DNA from 3 places in the Streptomyces sp. NPDC101234 genome. Region 3 is predicted to be linked to each of the others. Evidence: predicted binding sites of a transcription regulator. Region 3 holds the regulator's gene; each other region holds the start of a gene.

Region 1 (2,265 bases), on a different contig from region 3:
TGCCGGCGACCGAGATCGCCGGGCGGGTCCGGGTGCACGGGCGCGGCGGCACCGTCCTGCAGCCCGGCATCGACCTGCTGCACCGCGCGGACGACTTCCCGCCCACCGCCCCGCTCCTGGTGATCACCGACGGCTGGTGCGATGTACTGCGGGTCCGCCGCGAGCACGCGTACCTGATCCCGCAGGGTGCGCGGCTGCCCTTCAGTGCAAGGGGACCCGTCTTCCGGGTGCGCTGAGCCCGGATGTGATCGGATGGGACCTGCGAAACCGGTCCACTCGCCGAAAGGAACAACCGTGGCTACCACGCGTACCGCACACACCGTCTGGGAAGGCAGCCTCACCGAGGGCAACGGTGTCATCACCTTCGACTCCTCCGGTATCAGTGAGCAGCCGGTCACGTGGGCCGCCCGCTCCCAGGAGGCGAACGGCAAGACCAGCCCGGAGGAGCTGATCGCGGGCGCCCACTCCAGCTGCTTCTCCATGGCGCTGTCGCACGCCCTGGCCGGTGCCGGTACCCCGCCCACCAGGCTGGTCACCAACGCCGACGTCACCTTCCAGCCGGGCACCGGCATCACCGGCATCCACCTGACCGTCGAGGGCACGGTCCCCGGCCTGGACGAGGACGGCTTCGTCGCCGCCGCCGAGGACGCCAAGAAGAACTGCCCGGTCAGCCAGGCCCTGGCCGGCACCACCATCACCCTGTCGGCGAAGCTCGCCTGACCGCCGCACCCCACCCGGTGCCGCGTCCCCGTCCGGGGGCGCGGCACCGTCGTTTTACGGGGTACCCGGCATTGACAACGGCCCGCTCAAGTTTTGTGCTGGAGTCGGGGAAGTGCCCTGGGCGGAAGGGGACGGACATGGCACGTGCGGTCGGAATCGATCTCGGTACGACGAACTCGGTGGTGGCCGTCCTGGAGGGCGGTGAGCCCACCGTCGTCGCCAACGCCGAGGGGGCGCGCACCACCCCGTCGGTGGTGGCCTTCGCCAAGAACGGCGATGTGCTGGTCGGCGAGGTCGCCAAGCGGCAGGCGGTGACCAATGTGGACCGCACCGCGCGCTCGGTGAAGCGGCACATGGGCGACGCGGCCTGGCGGTTCCCGGAGAGCGGGAGCGTCGACGGCACGCGGTACCGGGCCCAGGAGCTGTCGGCGCGGGTGCTGCAGAAACTGAAGCGGGACACCGAGGCGTACCTCGGCGAGGACGTCACCGACGCGGTGATCACCGTACCCGCGTACTTCGACGACTCCCAGCGGCAGGCCACCAAGGAGGCCGGGGAGATCGCCGGCCTGAAGGTGCTGCGGATCATCAACGAGCCGACGGCCGCCGCCCTCGCCTACGGCCTCGACCGGGGTGAGGAGCAGACCGTCCTCGTCTTCGACCTCGGCGGCGGCACCTTCGACGTCTCCCTCCTGGAGATCGGCGACGGTGTGATCGAGGTCAAGGCCACCAACGGTGACACCCACCTGGGCGGCGACGACTGGGACCAGCGGGTCGTCGAACACCTCGTGAAGAGGTTCAAGGGGCAGTACGGCATCGACCTCGGCAACGACAAGATGGCGCTGCAGCGACTGCGCGAGGGCGCGGAGAAGGCGAAGATCGAGCTGTCGTCGTCGACGGAGACCTCGGTCAACCTGCCCTACATCACCGCCTCCGCCGAAGGCCCCCTCCACCTGGAGGAGAAACTGACGCGTGCTCAGTTCCAGGAGCTGACCGCGGACTTGCTGGACCGCTGCAAGAAACCCTTCCACCAGGCCGTCAAGGACGCGGGCGTGCGGCTGTCCGCGATCGACCATGTCATCCTGGTCGGCGGCTCGACGCGGATGCCCGCCGTCACCGACCTGGTCAAGGAACTCACCGGCAAGGACCCGCACAAGGGCGTCAACCCGGACGAGGTGGTCGCGGTCGGAGCGGCCCTGCAGGCGGGTGTCATCCGCGGTGACGTCAAGGACGTGCTGTTGCTGGACGTCACACCGCTGTCCCTGGGCATCGAGACCAAGGGCGGCATCATGACCAGGCTCATCGAGCGCAACACCACGATCCCGACCCGGCGTGCGGAGATCTTCACCACCGCGACCGACAACCAGCCCTCGGTCGGCATCCAGGTCTACCAGGGCGAACGCGAGATCGCCGCCTACAACAAGAAGCTCGGCGTCTTCGACCTCACCGGCCTGCCGCCCGCGCCGCGCGGCGTCCCGCAGATCGAGGTGGCCTTCGACATCGACGCGAACGGGATCATGCACGTCTCGGCGAAGGACCTCGCCACCG
Region 2 (2,265 bases), on a different contig from region 3:
GGCGGCGCAGGATCGGCGCGCTGTCGTCCGAGGCCTCCACGAGGAGGTAGGTCGCACCCCGGGCCGCCGCACGGGTCGCCCGCAGGGCCACCAGCGCGCGGTAGACGCCCCTGCGGCGCCACTGCGCCAGCGTCGAGCCGCCCAGCAGCATGGCGAACTCCGTGCCCGGCCGGAAGGTAACCCAGGCCGCCGAGACGACCTCCCCGGCCGCCTCGGCGACATAGATCTCCGTGCCGTCCGGTTCCACCGCCAACCGGCCCCTCAGGTACTCCGCGATCCAGGCCATGTCCTCGCCCCAGACGACGGTCTCCAGTGCGGCGATACGGTCCAGGTCCGCGTCGTCGGTGACCCGGCGCAGGGTCACCTCCGGGGGCAGCGCCGGGGACCGTACGGCCAGGTCCGCCACCGGGGCGATCACGACCGTCTCCTGCGGTTCGGGCGCGAAGCCCGCCGCGCGCAGCCGGTCCGGCAGGTCCGCCGGGACGTCGTACCCCCGCACCTTCCACTCCACCCCCTCCCCGCGCGCCGCGAAGAAGTCCCGCTGCCGGGCGAGCGCCGCGTCCAGTGCGGCGCCGCGCAGGCCGCCCCAGTCGTGCGGGCCGGTCACGAAGCCGCGGTGCTGGCCGACGACTCGCAGCAGGGCTCCGTCGTGCTCGTAGCCGACCCCGGGCGCCGGGACGGGCTGGACGGCGCGCATCTGGGCGTCGTAGGCGGCGAGCAGGGTCGCCGCGAGCTCTGTGTCGGTCACCTGCCGACCGTACGGGGAATGCGCCCGCACGGATCAACTGTTTTCCGGGCGCGGGACCGTGTTCGGCCAGGTCACCCTCGATCGCTCAGGGCGAACATATGCATGGGAACATTTCTCGACCCTCAAGCATTGAGTCGGCATAGCTCAAGTTGACTGCCTAAGGGGAGATCATGGCTTCGACGTCCGCATCACTCACCCTCCCTGTGCTGCCTCTCGACGGCGAGGTCGTGCTGCCCGGGATGGTGGTCCCGCTGGACCTGAAGGACGCTGATGTACGCGCCGCCGTGGAGGCTGCGCAGGCCGCCGCCCGTACCGAGCCCGGCAAGCCCAAGGTGCTGCTGGTGCCGCGGGTCGACGGGACCTACCCGAGCACCGGTGTGCTCGGCACGGTGGAGCAGGTCGGCCGCCTTGCCGACGGCGACCCGGGCGCGCTGATCCGCGGCCGCCACCGGGTGCGCATCGGCGCCGGTACGACCGGCCCGGGTGCCGCCCTGTGGGTGGAGGGCACCCGTATCGACGAGGACGTCCCGGACCCGGTGCCCGGTCATGTCACGGAACTTGTCACGGAGTACAAGGCCCTCGCCACCGCCTGGCTGCGCAAGCGCGGCGCCTGGCAGGTCGTGGACCGGGTGCAGGCCATCGACGACGTGTCCCAGCTCGCCGACAACTCCGGTTACTCGCCCTTCCTGACCACCGAGCAGAAGATCGAACTGCTGGAGACCGTCGACGCGGTCGCCCGGCTCAAGCTGGCCACCCAGCAGCTGCGCGACCACCTCGCCGAGCAGGACGTCGCCGAGACCATCGCCAAGGACGTCCAGGAGGGCGTCGACAAGCAGCAGCGCGAGTTCCTGCTCCGCCGCCAGCTCGAAGCCGTCCGCAAGGAACTGCGCGAGCTGAACGGCGAGAAGGACGGCGAGGAGTCCGACGACTACCGCGCCCGCGTCGAGGCCGCCGACCTGCCCGAGAAGGTCCGCGAGGCCGCCCTCAAGGAGGTCGAGAAGCTGGAGCGGTCCAGCGACCAGTCCCCGGAGGGCTCGTGGATCCGCACCTGGCTGGACACCGTCCTCGAACTGCCGTGGAACGAGCGGACCGAGGACCAGTACGACATCCAGGGCGCCAAGGCGGTCCTGGACGCCGAGCACGCCGGTCTGGAGGACGTGAAGGAGCGGATCACCGAGTACCTGGCGGTGCGCAAGCGCCGTAGCGACCGGGGGCTCGGGATCATCGGCGGGCGGCGCGGCGGTGCCGTGCTGGCCCTGGTCGGCCCGCCCGGTGTCGGCAAGACCAGCCTGGGTGAGTCCGTCGCCCACGCGATGGGGCGCAAGTTCGTCCGGGTCGCCCTCGGCGGTGTGCGGGACGAGGCGGAGATCCGCGGTCACCGGCGTACGTACGTCGGTGCGCTGCCCGGCCGGATCGTCCGCGCCATCAAGGAGGCCGGTTCGATGAACCCGGTCGTCCTGCTCGACGAGATCGACAAGGTGGGCTCCGACTACCGGGGCGACCCGGCCGCGGCCCTC
Region 3 (2,265 bases):
GCCTGTTCGGGCACCGGCGACGCCAACGGCACACCCCGGGTGTGCCCGACCTGCGTCGGCACCGGCCAGGTGGCACGGGGATCCGGCGGCGGCTTCTCGCTCACCGACCCCTGCCCCGACTGCAAGGGCCGCGGCCTGATCGCGGAGAACCCCTGCCCGGACTGCAAGGGCAGCGGCCGCGCCAAGTCGTCCCGGACCATGCAGGTCCGCATCCCCGCCGGGGTGACGGACGGCCAGCGCATCCGGCTGCGCGGCAAGGGCGCGCCGGGCGAGCGCGGCGGCCCGGCCGGCGACCTCTATGTGATGGTCCACGTGGACACCCACCCGGTCTTCGGCCGCAAGGACGACAACCTCACGGTGACCGTCCCGGTGACCTTCACCGAGGCCACCCTCGGCGGCGAGGTCAGGGTCCCCACCCTGGGCGGACCGCCGGTCACCCTGAAGCTGCCCCCGGGCACGCCCAACGGCCGCACCATGCGCGCCCGTGGCAAGGGCGCGGTCCGCAAGGACGGCACCCGCGGCGACCTCCTGGTCACCGTCGAGGTGAGTGTCCCCAAGGACCTGTCGGGGAAGGCTCGTGACGCACTTGAGGCGTATCGCGAGGCGACCGCGGGTGAGGACCCGCGGGCCGAGCTGTTCGAGGCCGCGAAGGGAGCATGACAGAGATGGACGGCCGTCGACGTAACCCGTATGAACTGACCGAGGAGACCCCGGTCTACGTCATCTCGGTGGCGGCCCAGCTCTCCGGACTGCACCCGCAGACACTGCGCCAGTACGACCGCCTCGGCCTGGTCTCCCCGGACCGCACGGCCGGGCGGGGCCGGCGCTACTCGGCCCGCGACATCGAACTGCTCCGCCAGGTGCAGGCGTTGTCGCAGGACGAGGGCATCAACCTGGCCGGCATCAAGCGCATCATCGAACTGGAGAACCAGGTCATCGCGCTCCAGCAGCGCGTCGCCGAACTCCAGGCGGCGGTCGACGGCGCGGCGGCCGCGATGCAGCAGCGCGAGGCGGCGGTGCACGCCTCCTACCGCCGCGACCTGGTGCCGTACCAGGAGGTGCAGCAGACCAGCGCGCTGGTGGTGTGGCGGCCGAAGAAGGCCAAGGACTAAGACTTGTCCCGCAGTTCACCAGAGGGTGAGCTTCGGGTCGCAGCCGGGGCGGCGTCCGGGCTTTCCGGTGTGGTCACGCACAAGGCGTGTCTCATCCGGGGTCGCTCGGGGCCGCCTTGCGGCGGTTCGGTGAGCAGAGGTCTCCTGCTGGCGGGGGACTGCCACACGTCCCGACCGGCGAACCGGTTTCGGGCTTGGAGTGGTTGACTCACACAGGGCTTCTTCCAGCCCTTCTCCGTACATGATCTGTGCGCGCCGGGACAGCGCGGTGTCCAGATACGCGGTCTTCGGGTCGTCCATGTCGGTGAGACGGACGAACGCTGCCAAGGCGGCGGAGACGAGATCGCGCTTGCCGATCAGCCCGCAGGCGATGCACTTGTGTTGGCGATCGCGCAGCGTCTTGTTGACGCGCTCGCCGCAGAGACAGTGCTGGGACAGGGCAGTCGACCAGGTGCTAACCCGTACAAGCCTACCGGCCGCCGCCTGGCACTCGACCTCCAGGGCCTTGATGAGCATGCCCGGCGTGGTCTGCGAGAGCCGTTTACCCCACAGCCGGTACCAGGTGCGGATGTCGCAGTCCTCGACCGTGAGGTTCGGCCCGTGGGCGGCGATGATCTCACGGGCCACTAGACCGGCGCGGTGGCGGCGGCGCTCGGCGGCGGATGCGGCGGCTTCGGCCTGACGGGCGCGCACCTTGCGGTAGCTGTTCGACAGTCGGTCGCGGCGGAACGCCTGCTCGGGTACTCCATCGGAGCGTGCGGTGCGGGCACCGCCGGGCACGGTGACGGCCTTGGCCGGGAGGCCCTTGGAAGCCCGCCGGTCGGCGCGGCGCTGCTGCTTCTTCGACAGACCGTACTGTGCCGTGTTCGTGGCGCGGCGGGAGCGTTCCAGTGCCCGCGCACGGCCCCGCCGCTTCTTGGCTTCCTTCTCCAGCTGTGCGTGTTCGGCGCCGGTGAGCGTGATCTCCGAGGACGCCGGGGCGCTGTCGACGGGGTCCACGGAGGTGGGGAAGGAGACGACGGAGAGGTTGGAGACGTTGCCGTCCACGCCGCCGACCCGGTCCAGCGCGGCGGCCTGGAGCCGCATCTCCCGCACGTTGGGGGAGGTGTAGCCCGGACCGAGGATCATCAGGTGCGCCTCGTACGCCCTTCTT

Evidence for each region. The regulator HspR, encoded in region 3, represses chaperone genes until heat shock. The targets are predictions, from matches to a motif close to TTGAGNNNNNNNNNCTCAA.
Region 1: a site for HspR is predicted at 792-810, ahead of dnaK (molecular chaperone DnaK). Genes of this name have one in related genera too.
Region 2: a site for HspR is predicted at 878-896, ahead of lon (endopeptidase La). Genes of this name have one in related genera too.

Annotation. Positions count from the first base shown of each region.
Region 1 is NZ_JBIWOA010000047.1:68,613-70,877, forward strand. Features, by position in the region: gene ACIRR9_RS48950 (hypothetical protein) at 1-236, shown strand, start outside; gene ACIRR9_RS48955 (OsmC family protein) at 295-720, shown strand; gene dnaK (molecular chaperone DnaK) at 858-2,265, shown strand, end outside.
Region 2 is NZ_JBIWOA010000017.1:68,052-70,316, forward strand. Features, by position in the region: gene ACIRR9_RS29040 (GNAT family N-acetyltransferase) at 1-748, opposite strand, end outside; gene lon (endopeptidase La) at 919-2,265, shown strand, end outside.
Region 3 is NZ_JBIWOA010000002.1:468,146-470,410, forward strand. Features, by position in the region: gene dnaJ (molecular chaperone DnaJ) at 1-660, shown strand, start outside; gene ACIRR9_RS05415 (heat shock protein transcriptional repressor HspR) at 666-1,112, shown strand; gene ACIRR9_RS05420 (hypothetical protein) at 1,128-2,240, opposite strand.